3 regions of the Paenibacillus donghaensis genome follow, and region 1 is predicted to be linked to each of the others. Evidence: riboswitches for the same ligand, from Rfam matches in the RefSeq annotation. Region 1 holds a riboswitch; each other region holds the start of a gene.
What was found. A riboswitch is a leader RNA that binds a small molecule or an ion and turns the genes downstream of it on or off. The one in region 1 is predicted to bind thiamine pyrophosphate.

Region 1 (7,935 bases):
AGACTCCTTCCGCCGCTTCTCCATAGTCAACGACCTGGAATGTACCCTGACGATGGCACACCAAACCGTCCGCTTCCGGGTACTCTCGACAGATGTGTTTGTTTTGCCATTCCAGCTTGCCTTTCTGACAATCCGGGTGCAGCTTGAAGAGGAGGAACTGCCGTTCAGCGTCGCCGTTGAATTCGCCGATCGTTTCCGCACGCTGCAGGATACTTCGACTCAGGATGAGTATACTAGAATCAACTTTGGAGAACAGAGCTTTGATCAGATTGAAGACTTCGTCTTCAAACATCTGGCAAGCGGTCTGGAGGATTATATGGACCAGGCAGAGCTGAACGGGGCATACTTTGAGACGCTGCCTTTTTTTGTGGATGAAAGAATGCAGGTTCAGGCCTTCTACGGGTTCAAGCCGCAGGAGGATAGGGAAGCAATCAGCAGCGAGCTGCGCTACCGTGCTTCCCAACTGGACGGCCTGAATCTGAGAGGCGATCCTTATACAAGTGCCAGCGACCCTGAATATATTGAGCAATATTGTCAGGAGCACTGCTACAGCCGCTGGGGACCGGATACCTATTACATGACCAATGAGCAGACCTTCTGCTGCCTCAGCCAAGCCGAACCACAGATCGCGGTCAAGCTGGCCAATCAAATGTACGGTGAATATTATTACGGGCTGCTGCTAAGCCTTTTCCACAAAATCGTACTGCTCAAGCTGGCCAATATACATTCCCGGCTGCGCATCAACCATGATGTAGATGAAATTGAGAATCTGATCTTCTCGATCAATAAGTTCTCGGCCAAATTCTATTTCCTGGAGCTGATCTCCCAGTCGCAGGGACGGGAGATCTTCTTCCAGTTGCGTAAAGTGTACGGAAATGACGCCCTCTTCGGAGAAGTGAAGCAGACCTTGAACGACCTGTTCCAATACCAAGACAAATACCAGGCCAAACGCAGGGATACACTGCTGATGATCCTAACCGTATTTACCGTGGTAAGCGGAATCTATGGCATGAACCAGGTGATCGAGGACCTGAAGAGTCCGATTGACTGGAGCAAACTGCTGGAATATTCGCCGTTTGAATACTTGGCCTTATTCCTGACCTTCAGCGGGATTATGGTCAGCCTGGTGCTGACGGTTAGGGAGCTGTGGACGGGAGTCAAGAACCGACGGCGCAGGAAATTCAAATATCACGACTGAGAGGGAGTACAGCTTATGATCCCATCGTTCAAACCAGCTTATCCAGCTCCTTGCAGGCTTCCTCATGAGCCGGGGCAAGCTGGGGCAGAACCGCTGCCGCCGCAGCCAGATCACCGGCTCTGGCGGCATGCTCAATCCGTTCACACAAGGACGCCAAATATTGTGCCCCGATGCCCAGACTGCCTGACTTGATGCTATGGGCAGTGCCCTCGCTGGCAAGAGCATCCATGTTGCCGATGGCTTCCTCCAGTGCGGTGATTCTTGCCAGGGTATCGGTCTTGAACATCTCCAGCAACATGCGCAGCAGCCCCTGCTCCCCGTCTTCATCCAGTTCAAGGATGCCGCTAAGGGTCTCTTCATACAGGACAGGAGCGCGCGGCTTGCTCTTGAAACATTGATCCAGCAGCTGTTTAAGCTTGTCCAGTCCCACCGGCTTTAGCGCCCAGCCGTCCATTCCGGCCCGCCGGGAACTTTCCTCATCTGCGGAAGAACCGTCACCTGTAACCGCAATGATTGGCACCCGGAGCCGTCCTTCGGACTGTTCCAGCAAGCGGATTCTCTCAGCAGCTTCGGGACCGTTCAGTCCCGGCAGCCGGCTATCCATCAGTATCAGACCGTAAGTCCCCTGCCGCCAAGCCTCCACAGCCTCCAGACCACTGCGTACAATGTGAATATCGGTAATTCCCAGCTTCTGCAGCTGCAGCTGGAGCAGCGCGCTATTCAGGTGATGATCTTCCGCAATCAGTATCGGCAGGGGGCTGTATTCCGCTGCAGAAACGTTATTCTCCGTCTCCTGCAGATTTCTCTCAGCCGCAGATACCTTCTCCAGCAACAATTCGAACCAGAAGCATGAGCCTTGCCCCAACTCGCTGTCTACCGTGATCTGACCACCCATCAACTCCACCATCGTCTTGCAGATGGACAAGCCTAGACCCGTCCCTTCCGAAGTACTGTCCGACTCGTACTGAATCTGCGAGTAGGGCTTGAACAGTCCCTGGGTGGCCTCGACGGAAATACCAATTCCCGTATCCATGACTTCAAAACGGAGCCGCTGACTTGCGGGTTGATCCTCTATAAGTCTTACCCTGAGCTCTACCGTGCCGTCACGTGTGAATTTAATTGCATTACCGAGCAGATTAATCAATACCTGCTGGATCTTCGTGGCATCTCCCTTCAGTTCGGTCTCAATTTGCCCATCTACCCGGCAGTACAAAGCATTGCCCTGCTTCCGGACAGAGGGTAACAGAAGCTGCTGCACATGCTCCAGCAACGTACCGATCTGGACAGGCGTTTGCTCCAGCCTCATCTTGCCGGCTTCAATCTTGGAGACATCCAGCAGATTATTAATCTTCCGCAGCAAATATTGTGTCGATTCCTGAATCACCTCCACCAGCTGCCGCTGCTCAGAGGTAGCCTCGGAAGCCTCCAACAGTTCTGCCATTCCAATAATCCCGTTCATTGGCGTTCTGATCTCATGGCTGACCATAGCCAGAAACAGACTTTTGGCCTTGTTAGCCCGCTCCGCCTCTTCTTTGAGCGCCTGCAGCTCTGCATTGCTCTTAGCCAGCAGCCGGTGCATACTGATCAATTCATTGTTCATCGCAGAGAATTCGGCCAGCGCATGCCCCTCACGCTCCTGACCGAGTATAATCTGGATGGGAACACTTCGACAAAACTCGCCGGGAATTTGAGGGTGATTTAAATTAGGCCAATCTGCTGGACAAGCCGGTGGCTGGCGGCTATAATACAGCGTAAGAACGCAGAATACCCGATAACCCATAGAACCAGGGGTGCTGGAATTGGCCGGCTGAGATTGTATCCCGTAGAGATACTGACCCTTACACCTGATCTGGATAATGCCAGCGTAGGAATCGCCATTTAGTTCTGGTCCTCTGACCTTTACTATTCATGCGCTAAACCAGCGCCCCGGAGATCCGGGGCGCTTTTTGTATCGGCAGAAACTCAGTTTCACTGCAAAACTTCCGTCCGGTGGACAGTCACTAGAACGATTGCGGAAATATGCGAATAGGGTTTATATGGGTAATACTAAAGGAGAGAAGAAACAGATGGGAGTCAAAAAATCATTACTGTTATGCCTAGCCTGTCTGCTGGTCATCGCCATTGCGGGATGCGGCAGTAATAACGGGAATTCGGCCAGCCCAACCGGGAGCGCCGCACCGGAAGCCAGCCCTGAATCAGGCGCTGCGGCTACAGAAGCGCCGAAGGAGCTGACACCGGTCAAGATTGCTCTGGACTGGACGCCCAACACGAATCACACCGGCCTCTATGCAGCCAAAGAGCTGGGATACTACGCGGAAGAAGGATTGGATGTAGAGATTGTGCAGCCGGGCGCGGCAGGCGCAGACACCATGGTGACCTCGGGCGAAGCCGCTTTCGGCATCGGCGCCCAGGAGAGTCTGACCCTCGCCCGCCTTCAGGGCGTGCCGCTGGTCTCGATTGCCGCCATCATTCAGCATAATACTTCAGGATTTGCCGCACCGCAGGACCGCAATATCAAGTCTCCCAAGGACTTCGAAGGCAAAACCTATGGCGGCTGGGGTTCCCCTGCCGAAGAAGCGGCCATGAAGGCGATCATGGACCCGGAAGGCGGCGACGTCAAGAAGGTGAAGCTGATCAATATCGGCGAAGCTGACTACTTCACCGCCGTGAAGCGTGATATTGACTTCGCCTGGATCTTCTACGCCTGGACCGGGATTGAAGCCGAGCTGCGCGGTGAGCCGGTCGATATGCTCTACCTGAAGGATTATGCGCCGCAGCTGGATTACTATACTCCGGTGCTGACCACCAGCGAGAAGCAGATTGCCGAGAATCCGGAGCTGGTGAAGGCATTCCTGAAGGCTACCTCCAAAGGCTATCAATATGCGATTGACCAGCCGGAGGAAGCTGCCGCGCTGCTCAGCAAGGCTGTGCCGGACTTGGACGCCGAGCTGGTGCTCGCCAGCCAGAAATGGCTGAGCCCGAAATACCAGGACGATGCGCCGCGTTGGGGCGAGCAGAAGGCCGAGGTCTGGCAGAATTACGCCGACTGGATGTATGGTCTGAAGCTGCTGGATAAGCCTCTGGACGCTACAAGTACGTTTACGAATGATTTTCTGCCGGAAGGCAAGTAACATTCCCACACTCAGAGAGGATTGATAATTATGGCAAACACACTGCTCAGTATTCAGGTCATTCCGAAGACGCCAAACGGCGAGGATTCCATCCCCTATGTGGATACAGCGATTGAGGTTATTCAGAAATCGGGCGTCAAACACCAGGTCAATCCACTGGAAACCACGATGGAAGGCGAGCTCACCGAGCTGCTTGAAGTGGTACGCCAAATGCACGAGGCTCTGATTGAATCCGGCAGCCCCAGCGTGATTTCGCAGATCAAGATCGCCCATAATCCGACTGGCATCAGCATGGACAAGCTGACGGAGAAATACCGGCCGTGAGATCGTATTGGAAGCTGATATGGCCGCCCTTTGTGGCGGTCATCTTCTTTTTGGCCGTGTGGCAGCTGGCAGTAAGCTGGTTTCAGGTCGAGCAGTGGATTCTGCCCAGTCCGGGAGCCATTCTTCGTGAAGCTACCGGCAATGCGGCAGGTCTGTGGGATCACACGCTGGCTACGCTGCGTCTGACTCTGATCGGATTCCCGATCGGAACCGGCGTCGGCCTGCTTGTCGCCTTGCTGCTGCATCTGCTGCCCTGGGCACGGCGTGCGTTCTATCCGCTGCTGATTCTAAGCCAGAACGTACCTTCCATTGCGCTTGGCCCGCTGCTTGTCATCTGGTTCGGCTTCGGCCTGCTGCCCAAGATTGTGCTGATTACGCTCGTCTGCTTCTTCCCGGTTGCCGTCGCGGCTATGGGCGGACTTGCCCAGAGCGACCGGGTCATGATGAATTACATGAAGATGGCCGGGGCCAGCAAGTGGCAGATCTTCACCAAGCTGGAGCTGCCCCACTCCCTGCCAAGCATGTTCTCCGGGATCAAGATATCGGCGTCCTACGCCGTTATGGGCGCCGTGGTCGCCGAATGGATCGGCGCGGACAAAGGGATCGGTTATTATATGCTGCTGCAGAAGTCCGCTTACCGCACAGACCGGATGTTCGTGGCGATTACGGTTATTGTACTGCTCAGCCTCGTGCTGTTTGGCCTGATCGCCTTGCTGGAGCGATGGCTGGTACGCTGGAAACCGCGCCGCAATTCATAGGAAGGAAGGTGTATCCTCTTGTCATACTCAACAGAACAGTCTAATCCCGCTGCCGGTTCGCCTGCCCTTGAAGTGAAAGGTATATCCAAGGCCTTCTCGCAGCGGCGCCGCGTAACCAAAGTGCTGAACGATGTCTCACTGCGGGTAGAGCAGCAGGAGTTCGTCTCCATCGTCGGCCCTTCCGGCTGTGGCAAAAGCACCCTGTTCCACATCATCGGCGGCCTGGAGCTGCCGGATGCCGGAACGGTGCAGATGAACGGCCAGCCGGTCACAGGCCGGCGGGGCCAGATCAGCTACATGCCGCAGCAGCCGGCCCTGTTCCCCTGGCGGACCATTGAGGACAATGTCCTGCTCGCCGGGGAGATCAAAGGCCAGCCACAGGACGCCGCCCGTGAGGAAGCCCGCCGCTGGCTGGGCAAGGTCGGGCTCGGCGGCTTCGAGCGGGCCTACCCGCATATGCTCTCCGGCGGGATGCAGCAGCGCGCCGCCTTCCTGCGGGCGCTGCTTGCGCCCCAGGAGCTGATGCTGCTGGACGAGCCGTTCAGCGCACTGGATGCGCTGACCCGCGCTGAGATGCAGCGCTGGCTGCTGGAGCTGTGGGAGGAGAACCGCCGCTCTGTGCTGTTCATCACCCACAACATCGAAGAAGCGCTGCTGCTCTCCAGCCGCATCTACGTCTTCTCCGGCCGCCCCGGCTCCATCCTCCACACCGTGGAGGTGCCGTTTCCGCGCCCGCGCCGCGAAGAGATTACCGATGCGCCGGAATTCCTGGCGCTGAAGCGGCAGCTCTCGTTATGGATGCGCGAGGAGCAGGCCAAGGGCAAGATCCCTGCGGTAACTCCTTAGGCACCTGTACTTGGATGATACGTTAGCGGAGAGCCGCAATACTCCCTGGAGTGGATTAACGTTGAAGACTCAGCTCCATGATGGCTCCTAATCCAATCCATCGTTTTAGTTGCAAAAGTGGTTACTACTTAGGACCCCCTTTTTTTTCATGTGTTACTCGTCCGAGCCTGTCATACAACACGACAAGGAGGCTAAGAATAACAAATGAAGGCCGTCGCCAGTAACCAGCGCTTAACTTTCAGACTACTAACGGACTCAGGAGCCTCTATTTGCTGTAAAAAGGCTGTTTTGCAGGTCTAACGGACTCAGGAGCTTCTATTCAGGCAAAAAACCACTAGTTAGGGCCTGTTTTTCCAATATAGAGGCTATGCGGTCCGCTAGACTCCAAACCATCGCAGGAATGCGGAAATAGGAGCTATACGGTCCGCTAGGACGTGGGTTACCAGAAGGGGGAGTGTTTGGGGGTTAAGGTAGCGCGATCCCATAACCTTCTCGAGTAACCTTCTATACCCTCGCAGGGTCCTAAGTAGTAACCAAAAGTGCATCTATTTTGCTGAATTTTTCCGTTTTGGAGGAAATAAGTGCGAAAAAGCATCTATTTCGGCGTTTGAATCTTTAGAATCTTGATTTACTCGAAATTAGTTGCACTATCGCACTTAATCGCCCGATTATTGGACAGTCAGCTGAAATTAGTTGCACTTTTGCATCTATTTGCGTTGAACGTCCTATATTCCATATCTTCATGAATAAAAGAAAAACAGCCGGAGCATAACCAAGCCCGGCTGTTTCAGTATGCATAATTTACTCAGGAACTTCCCACCTGCCGAAATGCCATAATAAAGCAGGCTGCAGCCGCTAGTGTCGCTACGGTCCGCACATGATTCCAGGGCAGCCAGCGGGCAAGATACGGCTTCCACGCTTCATGGCCTGCACTTGAAGCGGCAGCGGCCAGCCTGTTGTTGAGCGGCACATGAACTGTTAACGTAATCAGAAACGAACCTGTCAGATACAAGAGACTGCCTGCCAGCAAATAGCCCGCTCCGTCTGCATCCCAGCTGACAATCGAGCCGAACGCCAAGATCACACTGGCCACAGCCGTTCCTGCAAATACCAGCCCAAATACGGGGTTAAGTATCGCCGCGTTGATTGAATTCATCGCCGCCATCCCTTGCGGTGGCGGGAGCCGGTCCAGAGCCGTCATCACAAACACTGAGAAGGCAAAAAACAATCCAGCCATCAGACCGGCGCCCAGTGCCGAGAACATCGTCAAATAGGGCAGTATGCGCTCGATTACATTCAGCTCCCATATATATAATTTTTAATATATTAATTTTATATATATCGGCTTCTCCAAGCAAGCTTCAGCTTTCAAACAGCCCTGCCGCTTCTGGAAATTCCGCCAGCAGCTGCTGGTTGGCCTTCTGCAGCTGCTGTTGAAACTCCCGATAGCTGCTGCTGAGAATCTGAAGGTTGGCTACAAAAATGTCGTAGTAGCCGCTGCTCTGCTGAAACTCAAGCAGCAGCTGCCGCATCCGGTAAGCAGGAGTTTCCTTGTATTCGGCAGAGCTGCGGTATTCCAGGTATGGCTCCAGCTCGCGCCTGTGAGCCTGAATAAAGGACGGAGCGTCCTTTATTGCCGCCAGATAGTCCAGATTGATAGCCTCCTGATGCTCTTCAC
Region 2 (7,935 bases), 3.4 Mb from region 1:
GGCTTCGGGTGACCGCACAAGTGCTGCAGACGGTTGCCAGAGCCATGCTGCCATTCTACCGGAAGATTGCCGGAAATCAGCCCTTCGCCAGTAAGTGGACAACCGCCGTCGTTACTGCAGACCTGGATCTTATGGGTCGGATGCTGTCCACGCTGCCAACCCTGGCCCGGCAGGATGACTATGGAACCAACGCAATTGGATATTTCATAGCCTTTCCATTCCCGCTACCCGTTGCTTACTATACTAGCGGCACCACCATCCCAACCGGCCTGGTGCAGTTCACCTTCAATACCCGGGCACACCGCTATGTTGCCCGCTCGGCGCTGCCGCTGTACCGCAAGCTGGCCGGCAGCTACACCTTCGCCAGGTCTTTCGCTGCAGCTCTGCGGCGCAAGGATACAGGCGCGGTCGAGGCGATGGTAAGGCGCTTAATCCCCACCTCTGCGCTCAGAACGGTCACCGTAGCAGACTATGGGGTGTTCATGAGCTTCAAGACACGTTTCAGCAAATACCCGTACCGCAACCAGCTTTTTCGTGAAATGATGTGAAAGGTTAGAGCACAAGAATAAAATATGTAGAGGTCCGCAACCTTTCGGTTCAACTCCCCGTCAAAGATGGTAATAAAGGCCAACCGGCCAAACCCAACTATGAGGTGGAATGAACATGAATATGAGAAAAAGAACCTTAGCGGCTATTACAACAGTAACCTTGCTCTCCTTCTCTCTGGGAAGCCAGATGTTTGCTGCTGGAGACAGCTTCAAGGATATTGGCAGCACCAGCGGCAAAGACAAGATCATCTCGCTTAAAGAACAAGGCTTGATCAAAGGCATCTCGGACACCCAGTTCCTGCCCGGCTCCAAGGTTACGACAGCACAGGGGATTCAGTTTATCTCCGGCGGTCTCCAGCTTAGTCTGGCTGCCATTGACTACAACAAGGCTCCGATTGCCAGCGCCTTGTTCACCAAAGTGAAAGACAAAGCCTGGTACGCGGAAGCGTTCATCAATGCCCACTACAACGGAATCCAGATTCCTGAGAACATTGATCCTGCCAAGCTAATCACCAAAGAAGTGTTCACTTCCTTCCTTGTGCAAGGGATTGAGCAAATTGGCGGCCTGCCAATGATCAACATCGTACCTGCCAAGATCGCAGATGAAGATCAATTGACCCCTGACTATCAGGGCAGCGTCCAGCGTTCCCTTAAGTACAACATCAACAGCCTGGATGCCAAGGGCAAATTTAATCCAAAAAGCGAAATCACACGCGCTGAAGCAGCAGTAATGCTGTATAACGCACTTGATTACCTGAGCTCCCAGCAGGCTGCGGCTCTGGAAGCGGAATAATCCTTCCATGAACCAGAAGGATTCAATACTAACAAAAATTGACATCCAAACTATTAAAAGTTTGGATGTCAATTTTTCGGTTCAAAACCAAAATCAGCGGTAGGTTACTTGTGAATGAAGCCTCGATTCGGGTTCGAAGGGTTCTTCCAATCGCTGTTAAAGGCGAACACTACCGTTTCTCCAGAATAAGTCTGAACCCCGCCAGTAACCAACTCATTATTCCCCGTGGCCGTTGAGGGACAACGGACCGAGGAGCCCTTATCTGTTGCAAAACAGCATATTTCACTGCGCTAACAGACTCAGTTGCCCCTATTTGGCCTAATTCCCTCTGCTGGGAGCCTAAAGTGTACGAATAAGGTCTATAGGGTCCGTAACGCAGCAAAATAACGCAGAAATGACGAAATAGGGGCTAAACGGTCCGTCGTGAGGTTGGTTGGCTCGCGGGTTCGTATGTTTGTGGTTCGTTGGCTCGTTCGTTCGTTTGTTCGTTCGTTGTTCATTGGTTCGTTGGTTCGTTGGTTCGTTGGTTCGTTGGTTCCTTGTCCAACCTGCTGTTATCTTATGTATACCTATAATGACCTATAAATACTGTGAGAATTCCTCGCACAGATCTGCCAGCCCTATCATCTCCACGTCATCCGGCAAACGGTTCAGCGGCGAGCAGAGTGATAAGCGATATGCGGGATCAATCGGATATTGGCGGAAGTAACAAGGCTTCCATTCATGCTCCGTCTCCAGGGTGATCTGCTCACTGCGCAAATCAATCGAGAACGAGGACAAAGGCAGCGACAACCCTTGTCCGGCTGCCTTGATATAACTCTCCTTCAGCGTCCACAGATCATAGAAGAAACGTTGCCTCTCCCCCCCTTCCACCTGCAGCAGCTGCCTGTACTCCTGCGGCGCAAAAAAACGTTCAGCCACCCCTAGATCGGCCTTGCTTATCCGTTCCACATCAATTCCCACACTCTCGGTCGATACGGCCACAGCTGCCCAGGACCCGGAATGGGAACGGTTGAAATGAAGCCTATTCTGTCCCATAAGATGGGGTTTCCCATACGCATTCTGACCGAATTCAATCTCCCTGTTCCTGATGCCCAGTGTCCGGCAGATGCACAGCCTGGAGAGGATGTCCGCCATCAACACATTCAGCGCGTCCTCCCGCCTCATCAACCGCCTGATCTTCTGCTGCTTCGCGGCAGACAGCGCTGACATCAACTGCAGCACGGTCGGCTCCGCCACATCAGCCGGTATTTCAACACAACAGACTCCAGTGTCCTCCCCGTTCCACATCTTCACACCCACACAACCTCTCCCGCCATTGTACTAATACTTGTCTTGCAACCTAACCAGGATACTTGGCTAAACAACGTTCAGCAGAATCCAAGGAGCAGTCAGCAGTTGATAGCCAGCTGTTAGCGTCCACCATCCACCTTCGCTACCCTCATCACCGCTCAGTCTGCCTGAGAAACTGCAGCGCACGCGGGTTCTTCGTCTCTATCAGCACCTCCTGAGGGGTACCCTGCACCAGAATCACACCTTCATCCATCAGAATTACCCAGTCTGCCACGTCGGCGGCGAATTTCATCTCATGGGTCACAATAATCATCGTCATGCCTTCCGCAGCCAGCTGGCGGATCACCTTAAGCACTTCACCCACCAGCTCGGGGTCGAGCGCCGAGGTTGGTTCATCGAACAGCAGCACCTCCGGCTCCACCGCCATAGCCCGGGCAATGGCCACCCGCTGCTGCTGTCCGCCGGATAGCTGGTGCGGATATGAATCCGCTTTGTCAGCCAGGCCCACCTTGGCCAGCAATTGAAGTCCACGCTTACGCGCTTCATCTCTAGACCGCTTCTGAACGGTAACCTGTCCTTCCATTATATTACCAATCGCCGTCATATGCGGGAATAAATTATAGGATTGAAACACCATTCCCGTATGCTGGCGAACAGCCTGAAGTGCTTTACGGGGAATGGTAACCAGCCCGTTGAAATGAATCACGGTATCTCCGAGGGCCAGAGTGCCCTGGTCAGGAATCTCCAGCAGGTTGAAGCAGCGCAGCAGTGTGGTTTTGCCGGAACCGGAGGGGCCGATAATGACCAGCACCTTGCCGTCTTCAAGCTTAAGGTCAATCCCCTTCAATACCTGCAGCGTGCCGAAGGATTTATGCAAATCAGCGATTTCAATCAAATGTATCTCTCCTTTAACCTGCAGAATAACGGCCCAGACGTTTCTCCAGATAGATCTGCAGCACGGACAGTACCGAACAGAACATCAGATAGAACACCCCGGCCTCACAGTACACCAGCAGCGGTTCGTAGGTGGTGGCGGAAATCTGCTGCGCGGTTTTGAACATTTCCACATAGGTAATCGTTGCCGCCAGTGAGGTATCCTTTACCAGACTAATGAACGAGTTGGACAGCGGGGGTACCGAGACACGTGCGGCCTGCGGCAGAATAATCCGGCGCAGCGCCTGCGACCGGGTCATGCCGACTGAGAAAGCGGCCTCCCACTGGCCTTTGGGGATCGACAGAATGGCGGCACGCACAATTTCCGATGAATAAGCGCCCACACTAAGTGTAAATCCAATGGTTGCGGCAAGAAATGGATCAAGCACAATGCCCAATGTCGGCAAGCCGTAAAAAATAATAAACAGCTGCACCAAAAGCGGCGTTCCACGGATGATCCACACATAGAAGCGGGCAATCAGCTTGGGAAACGTCCAAGGGGCCAGCCGCACAAGCGCCGTCCATACCGCCAGCAGCAGGCCCAGCACAAAAGATACCAGCGTCAGGGGAAGGGTAAAAGCCACCCCGGCTTTCAGCAGTGGCAGCAGCGAGTCTATTACAATCTGCAGTTTGCGCTCATCCATCGTTATGACATCCTTCGCAGGCCTCTAGTCCGCAGCGGAAACCTGGCCCTAAATTATTTGGAAACATCGGCTCCGAAATATTTCTCGGAAATAGTAAGGTAGGTGCCGTCATTTTTCATATCGGAAATCGCAGCACTGACAGCCTGAACCAGCTCATCTTGTCCCTTCAGGAAGGCTGCCGCACTTTGTGAACCTCCTTCTATTTCATCCACCACCTTGATCTTCACATCCGGCTTCTGCTTCTTCAAATCCAGGTAAGACAAACCGTCATTCACCGTTGCATCGATCCGTCCCGAAATCAGCAGGTCAATAGCCTGGTTGAAACCATCCACTGCCACGATTTCCGCACCATTTTCACTTGCTATTTTGGATAAGTTGCTGGTTAAAGATTGCCCGGACTTCTTCCCCTTAAGATCAGCGAAGCTCGTAATCTCCTCATTATTCTCACCGACAATCAGCACTGCCTTGGAAACGATATAGGGCTCGGAGAAGTCATATTTAACCTTGCGCTCATCCGTAACCGATACTTCATTAAAAATCACATCAAAACGCTTAGCATCCATCCCGGCAAATAATCCGTCCCATTGGGTTTCAAAATATTCCGGCTCCACCCCCAGGCGTTTCGCTACTTCTGTGGCAATCTCAACGTCAAAGCCGGTCAGCTTACCGTCCGTATCGTGATAGGTGAATGGCGCGTAGGTGCCCTCGGTGCCGATCCGCAGCTTGCCCCTGGATTTGACGGCTTGCAGACTGTCGTCTGCTGCAGCTGGAGGTGCCGCGGTTGCAGCAGAACCTGGTTTGGGTGCTGCCGTAGGTTCAGCCGCCGAATTATCGGCTGTATTATTCCCGCAGCCCGACACGGCCAAAGCCAGCAGGAAGAGCAGACTCAACTTACGCATTACAGGTATTTTCATTCCAAATTCCCCTTTCTTAATGACTGAGCTATAGCTTGCCCGGAAAATGCAATAATTTCTCCTCACCCCAGTCGCGCTGTCATCGCAAAAAAACTCCCTGCACATACGCTGCTGCTGCACATGTGCAGGGAGTTCTCTTTCCCCTATCCTGCTATATTCGTGAACGGTCTGCGCCGCCCTCATTGATATTCATTGCCACAGCTTTCCAGGTTGTGCTATATTAATAACCGATTGTAATTTCATAGTGTCCTGTTTATTCACTAGGGGAGTCGCCTGACTGAGATGGAGCTTGATGCTCCGGACCCTTGGAACCTGATCTGGATTATACCAGCGGAGGGAAGTGGAGCAGAATGTTCATAGATTTGCATGGCAATGGCAGATGCAGCGTGGATGATTTGGCCCATTTATTCCTCCGGGAACTAGATGGGTCTTTCTTGTTTTTATGGAAAGGAATGAAATTCAAGCTACTAAGGAGGGGCTGCGTATTACGGAGTTATTATCAATTCAGCATCTGGCCTACAGCTTTCCCGGACCTGTCCGCACTCCGGTATTCTCCAATCTCTCCATGAAGGTGCGGCGCGGAGAATTCATCTCCGTGGTCGGTGCGAGCGGCTGCGGCAAAAGCACTTTGTTCCGCATGATTGCCGGACTGCTGGAGCCAGGCAGCGGCGAGATCAGACTCGCTCTGGATGGCGGAACGCCGGGGCCGCAGCGGCTGGGCAAGGTCGCCTATATGCCGCAGCAGGATCTGCTGCTGCCCTGGCGCACGGCGCTGGACAATTGCCTGCTGCCACTCACCTTAAGCCGCCGGAACAACAAACAGGAAGACGCCGCCCGGGTAAGCGAAATGCTGCGCCAATTCGGACTAGCCGGCTATGAAGCCGCCTACCCGCGCGAGCTGTCCGGCGGCATGCGCCAGCGCGTGGCCTTCATCCGCACCCTTGTAACCGGCAGTGAACTCATGCTGCTGGATGAACCCTTCGGTGCGTTGGACGCCTTGACCAAAAGAGAGCTGCACCGCTGGCTGCTGGACCTGTGGGGGAGCCTGAACAAGACGGTTCTATTCATCACCCACGACCTGGAGGAGGCGCTGCTGCTCAGCGACCGGATTTATCTGATGGCTGCTGGTCCAGAGAAGGACCTGGAAGAGCTGACTGTGGAGCTGCCAAGACCGAGAACACACACGATGAACTATGAGCCACGATTCATTGAATTGCGTGCGCAGCTGGAGCGGAGGTTGTATGAGAGCAAAATCATATAAAGGGCTGCTGCAGAAATACGGGCCGTTCACACTGCTGGCCACGGTGGTGCTGGCGGTTTGGGAGCTAGTGGTCCGGCTGGGCGCTGTCCCGGAGTTCATCCTGCCTGCCCCTTCCTCCATTGGAGCGGCCCTGCTGGAACACCGGAAGCTGCTGATTGGCGTGCATCTGCTCGCCACCTTGCAGGAGGTGCTTACCGGGTTCCTGCTGTCAATCCTATGCGGTACCCTGCTGGGCACGGGAATGTTTATGTTCCGGCCGCTGGAGAAAGCCCTCTATCCTTTTCTAATCATCAGCCAGACGATTCCATTGATTGCCTTGTCGCCGATCTTCATTATGTGGTTCGGCTATACGCTGTGGAGCAAGGTGGCGGTGGTCTTCCTGACCGCGTTCTTCCCGGTGGTGGTCAGCACCTACGACGGCCTCCGCTCAAGCGGCAAAGGCTACAGTGACCTGCTGCTGACGATGGGCGCGAGCCGCTGGCAGGTGCTGGCGAAGACCCAGGCCCCTCTGGCACTGCCTGCCTTCTTCTCCGGCCTTAAGTTGTCGGTTGTATATTGTGTCATTGGGGCGACAATTGGCGAATGGCTGGGCGGCCGTGAGGGTCTGGGCTACTTCAGCCGCCGGATGGCGGGCAATTTACAGAGCGCCGAGATGTTTGCGGCGGTGATTCTGCTGTCGGTCATGGGCATCCTGCTGTTTCTCGCTGTCGCTTGGATTGAAGTAGTTATTTTAAGAAGAAACGGCTCTGCCGTCCTCTGAGGGAGATGGCATCCGTTTCTGCGAAAACAGGAGGATTCCAAACATGAGTCATACCCGTACTAAAAGCAATCTTAGTAAAACTATATTGTTATTCCTGAGCCTGATGCTGATCCTTAGCAGTTGCGGAAGCAACAGCGGAAGCGATAACGCAGCAGCCACAGGTACTCCTGCAGCAGCCAATACACCTGCAGCGGAGAGCGAACCCCACAAGCTGTCGATCATGCTGGACTGGTATCCGAATGCCGTACATTCCTTCTTGTATGCCGCCGAGCAGCAGGGTTATTTCGCCGATGCTGGTCTGGACGTAGAAATCCAGATGCCTGCGGACAGCAATGATGCGCTGAAGCTGGTAGCGGCAGGTAAGGTGGATCTGGCGCTCAGCTACCAGCCCCAGGTGCTGATGGCGCGCGGCGAGCAGATCCCGGTCAAATCGATTGCGGCCCTTGTCAGACATCCGCTGAACCATCTGATGGTGCCACAGGATGGCGCTGTCAAGACACCGAAGGATCTGGCAGGCGGAACGGTCGGCTATTCCTCCATCCCGCTCTATGAAGCGATGATCCGTACGATGGTGGCAAATGATGGCGGAGACCCGGCATCCCTGCAGCTCACCGATATAGGCTTCGATCTGATCCCGGCGATTGCTACCGGCAGAACGGACGCCATTATGGGCGGATTCATTAACCACGAGCAGCTGATTCTGGAAAAAGAAGGCCATCCGGTCCTCTCTCTCGATCCGACTGATTATGGCGTTCCTGACTACTATGAGCTGGTGCTGGTCAGCAGCGA
Region 3 (7,935 bases), 1.4 Mb from region 1:
GGTCGGCAGAGCCGCCTACCAGCTGTGGAATGCCTGCAGCCAGACCATTAAGCGCATTGCCTGAGGCTACACGCGTGGACACGGCTTTGTCTTCTGTAGTGTAGACAGGAAGCTGAGCATCCCAGCCTTCAGGAAGGTCGCCGTTAATCGCTGTTTCCAGTTGCGCAGCCAGCTCCGGATAAGCTTTTTTGTAAGCGGCGAACTGCTCGTCCCAAGTTTTGTTGGCGGCAATTCCCTGCTCTTTCACTTCTTCAAAACGGGCGCGGACCTCGTCAGGCACATGGAAGTTCTCTTCATATACCCATTTGTAGAAGTCTTTGGTCAGCTTGGCTTCATCGGCACCCAGCGGGGATCCGTGTGTACCACCGTGTCCACCCTTGCCTTGTTTATTTGGACTGCCGTAGCCGATTACTGTCTTCACTTCGATCAGTGTCGGTTTGCCGCTATCAGCTTGTGCTTCTCCGATCGCTTTGCCCAGTGCTGGAAGATCATTGCCGTCCTCCACACGCAGCACCTGCCAGCCGTAAGCTTCGAAACGTTTCGCAACATTCTCGGAGAACGAAAGGTTCAGCTTGCCGTCCAGTGAAATATCATTGGAATCGTACATAACAATCAGCTTGCCCAGTTTCAGATGCCCTGCCAGGGAAGCGGATTCGGAAGAGATACCTTCCATCAGGTCTCCATCGCCGCAAATGGCAAATGTATAATGATCAATTACATTATGTTCTTCTTTATTGTAAGTGGCAGCCAGCTGAGCTTCAGCCATTGCCATGCCGACAGCCATCCCGATCCCCTGACCCAGCGGGCCTGTAGTAGCATCGACGCCTGCTGTATGTCCGAACTCCGGATGACCTGGTGTAAGGCTTCCCCATTGGCGGAATTGCTTCAATTCCTCCATAGGCAGATCATAGCCGCTAAGGTGCAGCAGGCTGTAGAGCAGCATGGAGCCATGGCCTGCGGAGAGCACGAAACGGTCACGGTTAACCCATGTAGGGTGCAGCGGGTTGTGTTTCATTGTTTTGGCAAACAGCTGATATCCCATAGGAGCGGAGCCCATCGGCATTCCCGGGTGTCCTGAATTCGCTTTCTCAATAGCGTCAATAGCCAAGGTACGGATTGTTGTGATTGCGAGGTTGTCCACTGTGGAATTCTCATCCTTATGGATCGCTTGCTGTTGTTCATTCATTAATAGAATCCTCCTCATAAATCTCAAGAATGTCATTTTGACTCTTATTGTATCATTAGTGCAGAAGCATTTCCAATTGTTTTTAGAAACCCCGCTTTCGGACAGCTTAGGTTGTGCAACTTTACCGGATGAATATACGTAGAAACAGCAACAGCTGTGAGACCAGAAACTACTTAGGCTAAAGTCTAGGTTTCAATGCGACTAAAGTTTGTTTTACAAAGCTGGATTATACAGTAAGATGGAGGTACCAAAGACACATGAGGACAACGAATCGTCTCATACCTTTATAAGAAAGGACTGCGAATGAACATGACTTCTAACAAGGATATTTATATTGTGCTCACTGGAACAGGCACTGCTTTCAGCGGAATGATCAGATGGTTTACCAAAGCCGAGCTGAATCATGCATCGATTGCTTTTGACAGTGAACTTTGTGAAGTATACAGCTTCGGCAGAAAAAAAGCCCATAATCCGTTTATCGCCGGGTTCATCCGGGAAGATTTCAATGACCCCTTCTACAGTAATGCAGATTGTTCCATTTATCAGCTGCGGGTATCCAGCGAGCAATATGATACAATGCATAACCACGTTATGGGCATGATGCAGAATCAGGAACGTTACAAATATCATCTGCTTGGGCTGATCGGCGTGCTGCTGAACATCAAAATCAACCGTGAGGACGCTTATTTTTGTTCCCATTTTGTAGCTTCCGTATTTGAAGAAATTGAAGTCCACCATGTGAACAAGCCGGCCTGCTTCGTAACACCGGAGGACTTTGCCCTATCTCTAAACGCCAATAAAATCTACAGCGGCAAGCTTACCTACTATGTACGCAAAACGCAGGGTCGCAAGCTCCGTCCAGCCCTCATACATACGAATACCCCCTCTATTGCACCGCCAGCTTCGGTTGCCTCACGAATGATGAGAGTAATGAAAGAACGGGCCAAGGGAATTGTCTGAGGACACCTCCCTGGCCCGCTACCCGTTCCCTACTTATAATAATGAGGTTACTTATAAATCAGTCCGCCGCCATCTTTGAACTCCGCCGCTTTCTCCCTCATTCCATCGGCAATCGCCAACTCCTCCGGGTCTTGCCCGGTTCCCTCAACCTCCTGCTGCCGCGCCGTATCCCGAATCCCATGCGAAATGCGCATGCTGCAGAACTTGGGTCCGCACATGGAACAGAAGTGCGCCGTCTTGGCTCCTTCCGCCGGGAGCGTCTCATCGTGATATTCCAATGCCCGCTCCGGATCGAGCGCCAGATGGAATTGATCCCGCCAGCGAAACTCGAAACGGGCCTTGGACAACGCGTTATCGCGATCCTGTGCGCCTTGATGCCCTTTGGACAGGTCGGCAGCGTGGGCGGCTATTTTGTAGGTAATGACACCTTCGCGCACATCCTCCCGATTCGGCAAACCCAGATGCTCCTTCGGCGTAACATAACACAGCATCGCCGTTCCGAAGGAAGCGATCATGGCTGCCCCGATGGCTGAGGTGATGTGATCATAACCAGGTGCAATATCAGTAGTCAGAGGACCCAATGTATAAAAAGGGGCGCCATGGCACAGTTCCAGCTGCTTATCCATGTTCTCCTTGATCAGATGCATCGGTACATGCCCCGGGCCTTCCACCATCACCTGCACATCATGCTTCCAAGCCAGCGCCGTCAGCTCCCCCAGAGTCTCCAGCTCAGCAAACTGCGCCTCGTCATTGGCATCGGCAATCGAACCCGGCCGCAGGCCATCACCCAGGGAGAAAGCCACATCATATCTTTTCATAATCTCGCAGATATCCTCGAAATGGGTATACAGAAAGTTCTCCTGATGATGTGCAAGGCACCATGCCGCCATAATCGAACCCCCCCGGGACACAATTCCTGTCATTCGTTCCGCCGTTAACGGGATATAGCGAAGCAGCACTCCGGCATGAATGGTAAAATAGTCCACCCCTTGCTCTGCCTGTTCAATAAGCGTGTCACGGTAAATCTCCCACGTCAGGTTCTCCGCTTTTCCGTTTACTTTCTCAAGCGCCTGATAAATCGGCACCGTACCAATAGGCACGGGGGAATTGCGGATAATCCATTCCCGGGTGGTATGAATATGATTGCCGGTGGAAAGATCCATAATATTATCCGCGCCCCACCGAGTTGCCCATCTCATCTTCTCAACCTCCTCCTCAATCGAGGAGGAGACGGCCGAATTGCCGATATTAGCGTTAATCTTCACCAGGAAATTGCGCCCGATAATCATCGGCTCGCTTTCGGGATGATTAATATTCGCCGGAATAATCGCACGTCCGCTGGCTACCTCAGCCCTGACGAATTCCGGTGTTACGTTCTCGCGAATCGCAATATATTCCATCTCTGCTGTAATGATGCCTTGACGTGCGTAATGCAGCTGGCTGACATTACGTCCTTCCCTTGCTTTTAACGGTTGGCGTCCAGTACATGGAAATACTTCTACCGGTGACTTGCTGGCAGCGATACCGCCGTTATCCTCCGGTCTGATCACTCTTCCCTCATAGGCTTCTGCATCGCCGCGATCCATAATCCAGCACAAGCGGTGTGGCGATAAGCCTTGACGGATATCGCTATAAGCCTCGCTATCAGTATAAGCACCGCTTGTATCGTAGACTCGAAGCGGCGCATTGTCTTCTTCTCCGGCCATTCCTGTGGTTCTGCTCAGACTGATTTCACGCATCGGAACCCGAATATCCGGCCGCGAGCCCTCCACATAGACCTTCTGGCTTCCCGGAAAAGCAGACAGATTCACATTACCCTCATTTGTTGTACTTGGCATTCTATTTCCTCCTAATGGAATGGTTATAAATAAGAATGCGCAGCAAAAAGCCGCTCCACAATGGAGCGGCTTGATTAAAGAACAGCAAATAATAGCTATGCTCAAAAAAGTCCGACTCCACTTTCCTACGCTGGTATAATCCAGATCAGGTTCAAGGGTCCGGAAATGCACTTTTCCCGTCTCAGCCTATTCAGGCTCCCCTAGTGGGTATCTTATTTATTTAGTTATAAGCTACATGCATTGGGTTCTTTTGTCAAACAAATATAATCAGCGGGCAAGTTTGAAGTACACATGATAACGTTCATCTTGAATTAGATACAGGGGAACAAACTCGACAACATCCAGAATAAACGTCAAAGGGTTGTCCTTTTGTTGAATGACTTGTTCCAGAAGTTCTTGTTCACTGTAGCTCCAGGAGAGATAATCCTGTTCCCCGCTTATTGCCGCCAGGACATACGGTCCATAAGCGAGACTTTTAAGGGTGTGGTCATCGGAGACGCCAACCAATCTCAAAGAGCAGGGCAGCATCAGCTCGATTTCATCCTTTTTCCATACTTTACGCAGCTTTAAATATCCGTGTTCATACTCCAGATCGCGGCAAGGCTCTCCGTTAATCTTTACTTGAACGGGCCCTGATACCCAATCGGGAATTCTGAACATAAGGGTCGTCTCGGGACCGCCCTCGATATAAAAGTGGACCGTCTCCAAGCCGTCCCGGTCCCGGTTCTGCACCAGGCTGAGTCCCTGCTCGCTCCAATCCAGTCGAGAGGGAATATACAAGTTCACATACAGTCTGTCTTCATCATGAAAATAGATGGCTTCCTGGTATTTAAAATGATTTTCCAGACCGGTTCCATGACAGCAGGTATTTTCATGCGTATCGAATTTCTTGATAGATCCGGGCGCCAGTGGCATAAAGTAGGTGCTGCCACCCTCCGCTTTTCGGCTATTCTCTGAGGCAAGAATATGGTTATAAAGCGCCTTCTCATAATAGTCCATATACGTTTTGCGCGGATTAAACTGAAAAAGCTCCTTGGTCAACTTCAACATATTATAGCTCGCACAGGTTTCCGCCGTTTTATCGGTGAGAAAGCCGGCAATGGCGTCCGGCTCTCTGAACATTTCCGTCTCTCCGGTGCCTCCGATGGAATAACTATGACTTTGTGTCACCATCGTCCAGAAGTTCTCTGCGATATTGAAATAAGCCTTGTCCCCCGCAACCTCAAACAGCTTCAAGGCTCCAATCACCTGTGGAATGTGCTGGTTGGCATGCATATTTCCCAGAGTGTCTATATTCTCCTTCATCGGAAGGAACAGCTTCTCATTGTCAAAATATTTCGCTGTCATCAAATAATGTTCATTGCCGGTGATCGCATATAACTTAGCCAATACCTCATTCATACCCCCAAATTCCCCGGCAATATAAAGTGACCACATTTTATGCAACTGCTCTCTTGGAAGCCGGCTTAGTCGGTTGTGGAGCCAATGGCCCAGTTTATCGCATATATCCAAAGCTTCGCTCTGGTCCGCCAATTCGTAACAATCCAGCAGACCGGCCATAATCTTGTGTAGCGTATAGTAAGGAGCCCATATATCCGGATAAGTGGTGTACTGCTCCAGCAGATTAAACTGTTCTTCCGAATACGCGCTCAGGAAACCCTGGCCATAGCCCGCCTGTTCAGACAGGGCTGTCTGACATTTGCCCAATTCTGTAACCATGTATTGAATTTTGCCCAGCAGCACGGAATCTCCCGTGGCATTATAAGCAAGAGCCAGTGAAGAAAGATAATGTCCAGTGGTATGTCCCTTCAGATTGCATTCCGGAGCGTCCCATCCCGTCATTGGCTGTGCCCCTTTAGTATCCCCGGTGGCCGCCGCTCTGAAATTATACAGCATCTGGTCATCATCCATCGACCGCACAAACTGCAGAAAACGGTGCATAGCCGCTCCAAATTCACTTTTACTTTCCAAGCTTACCTTTTGACCCTGAAATTCCTGTAGCCGCTTGACGTGATCGCCTGTTTCCTGAGCCTTATCCACCACTTGAATGGTGACTAAAGCCTTCAAGGGACTTCCTTCTACTGTACCGTGGATCGAAAAAAATCCAGGTTGCCGATAAGCCTCCTCTTTCACCGGGTCCCAGGAAACCGGGCTTACCGTATAACTTCCGGTATCATTTTTTACAATGACGACGGTTGGCAGTTCCGGCTGTTCCCCAACGTTCGTGCGCACGGTCAGCGGATTAACTGCAACAATCTTTGCTTTATATTCTTCCTGGAGAACCGTTGCTTCAAATGTCTTGCGGGTTTCTTCTCCTTCATACGTTAACGTCGCGACAAGGACAACTTTCCGATTGCCTACCCCAAAGGTAGGTCTGGTAACCTTGCCTGTATGACTTATAAATAGAGTCTCTTTCGATTCCCATTGAATGGAAGAGCCATACTTCCCCTTCAGTGGAAGCTTCAAATCGGCTTCTACTGTATTTAAGTTTCCCAGATAAATCGCATTACTGTCCAGTTCCGTTTTTTCTTTCGCGCTTGCCAATCTGACGGCGTTTTGCCCCAGTTCCATCTCCAATCCGCCTTTCTGTACTCTACGCCTGTGTCACAGCGCCTATTTTTTGTTTGATCCAGTTCTTGCCTTCGATAATCCGTGAAATCACCATACTAATGGCCGGATCGCCGGTTACATTCACCATAGTGCACAGCGGGTCTGTAATCGTTCCCAGAATCACCAGGATCGGAACCGCTTCCATCGGAAACCCGAAGGCGGTACAAATAAACAGTTCCCCAATAAACCCGCCGCTGGGAATTGTGCCTACAATAATTCCGCTGATTAAGGCAACCAGAACGGCCTTAGCCATATCTCCCGTGCCCATCGTCATATCAAAAATCCCGAACAAGAAAAGAATTTTGATCATTTGGACGGCTACTACTCCATTTTTGTGCATACTTGCACCAAGCGGTATGATGATGTCGCCGATTTCATCGGGAATATCCATTTGCTTCACGGCCAGTCTGTTCACGGGAATACAAGCCGTACTGCTGCATGTTCCCATCGCTGTGGTCAACGGCAGCCATATATTTTTCCAAAAACGCTTGACTCCGGTTTTCCCTCCCCCATAATACGTAGCCAAAAAGGAAAACAGAATGAAAAACAATATACAAAAAACCACGTAAATAATGGACGCCCGGGCAACGGACCAGACAATTTGATTGCCTACCTTGCCGATCAGTGTCGCGAAGTAGCAGGCGATGCCCACAGGAGCGTAATACATAATAATAGAAATCTTCATGAACGCCGCATGCTTGACCAAACCTTTGACTTGATATTCGTCTTTTCGGGAACTCTTTATCTGGAGGAGGATGGGCGCAAATATACGATTGAGCCCAACCAATATTTAATTTTGCCGCCCGGGAATTTGCATAAAGGCTACAAAGCCTGCACTTCCGACACGACCTTCTCCTGGGTTCATTTCTATACAACGGGACATTACTTCTATTCCGAGAATCCCATCACTCAGGTCGATTCCAAAATGAACAAAACGAAATACTATAAAAAAGATGTGTTTTATATTTCGCTTCCCCAATACGGAAGGATTGACGACAGCCTGCATGAAATCATGAAGAACTATATGGATAGTATTTCCCAGGTCAAAATTGATAAATATCAGAATGAGAAGCTGTTTTATTCGTCGACAAAATCCCAGATCGAATACCAGCAGTCATTTCTGAAAATATTAACAATTTTATGTGATTTACGGGAACATCAAAAAGAAAAGGAGCTGGCAGAGGAAATTTTAGATTATTTTTCTTCGCATTATCAGAACCCTTTCGATTTGAACCAACTTGCCGCCCAGTATTCCTTTCATCCGGCCCATATCATTCGCTCCGTAAAGAAAAAATACGGACTGAGCCCACTGCAATTGCTGCTCTCCATCAGGGTCCAAAA

Region 2: linked by a shared signal. The riboswitch ahead of B9T62_RS10140 (ABC transporter ATP-binding protein) and the one ahead of B9T62_RS33955 (ABC transporter substrate-binding protein) in region 1 are both predicted to bind thiamine pyrophosphate.
Region 3: linked by a shared signal. The riboswitch ahead of thiC (phosphomethylpyrimidine synthase ThiC) and the one ahead of B9T62_RS33955 (ABC transporter substrate-binding protein) in region 1 are both predicted to bind thiamine pyrophosphate.

Annotation. Positions count from the first base shown of each region.
Region 1 covers NZ_CP021780.1:7,493,256-7,501,190, reverse strand. Annotated here, with positions in the region: gene B9T62_RS33965 (hypothetical protein) at 1-1,198, shown strand, start outside; gene B9T62_RS33960 (ATP-binding protein) at 1,227-2,978, opposite strand; TPP riboswitch at 2,975-3,086, shown strand; gene B9T62_RS33955 (ABC transporter substrate-binding protein) at 3,265-4,329, shown strand; gene B9T62_RS33950 (thiamine-binding protein) at 4,360-4,653, shown strand; gene B9T62_RS33945 (ABC transporter permease) at 4,650-5,411, shown strand; gene B9T62_RS33940 (ABC transporter ATP-binding protein) at 5,430-6,257, shown strand; gene B9T62_RS33935 (anthrone oxygenase family protein) at 7,063-7,494, opposite strand; gene B9T62_RS33930 (MerR family transcriptional regulator) at 7,619-7,935, opposite strand, start outside.
Region 2 covers NZ_CP021780.1:2,350,926-2,358,860, reverse strand. Annotated here, with positions in the region: gene B9T62_RS10170 (hypothetical protein) at 1-548, shown strand, start outside; gene B9T62_RS10165 (S-layer homology domain-containing protein) at 664-1,341, shown strand; gene B9T62_RS10160 (4'-phosphopantetheinyl transferase family protein) at 1,921-2,643, opposite strand; gene B9T62_RS10155 (amino acid ABC transporter ATP-binding protein) at 2,786-3,529, opposite strand; gene B9T62_RS10150 (amino acid ABC transporter permease) at 3,543-4,211, opposite strand; gene B9T62_RS10145 (amino acid ABC transporter substrate-binding protein) at 4,265-5,110, opposite strand; TPP riboswitch at 5,378-5,481, shown strand; gene B9T62_RS10140 (ABC transporter ATP-binding protein) at 5,568-6,386, shown strand; gene B9T62_RS10135 (ABC transporter permease) at 6,367-7,146, shown strand; gene B9T62_RS10130 (ABC transporter substrate-binding protein) at 7,190-7,935, shown strand, end outside.
Region 3 covers NZ_CP021780.1:318,549-326,483, reverse strand. Annotated here, with positions in the region: gene tkt (transketolase) at 1-1,186, opposite strand, end outside; gene B9T62_RS01195 (hypothetical protein) at 1,490-2,146, shown strand; gene thiC (phosphomethylpyrimidine synthase ThiC) at 2,194-3,984, opposite strand; TPP riboswitch at 4,090-4,196, opposite strand; gene B9T62_RS01185 (beta-L-arabinofuranosidase domain-containing protein) at 4,252-6,555, opposite strand; gene B9T62_RS01180 (dicarboxylate/amino acid:cation symporter) at 6,578-7,279, opposite strand; gene B9T62_RS01175 (AraC family transcriptional regulator) at 7,289-7,935, shown strand, end outside.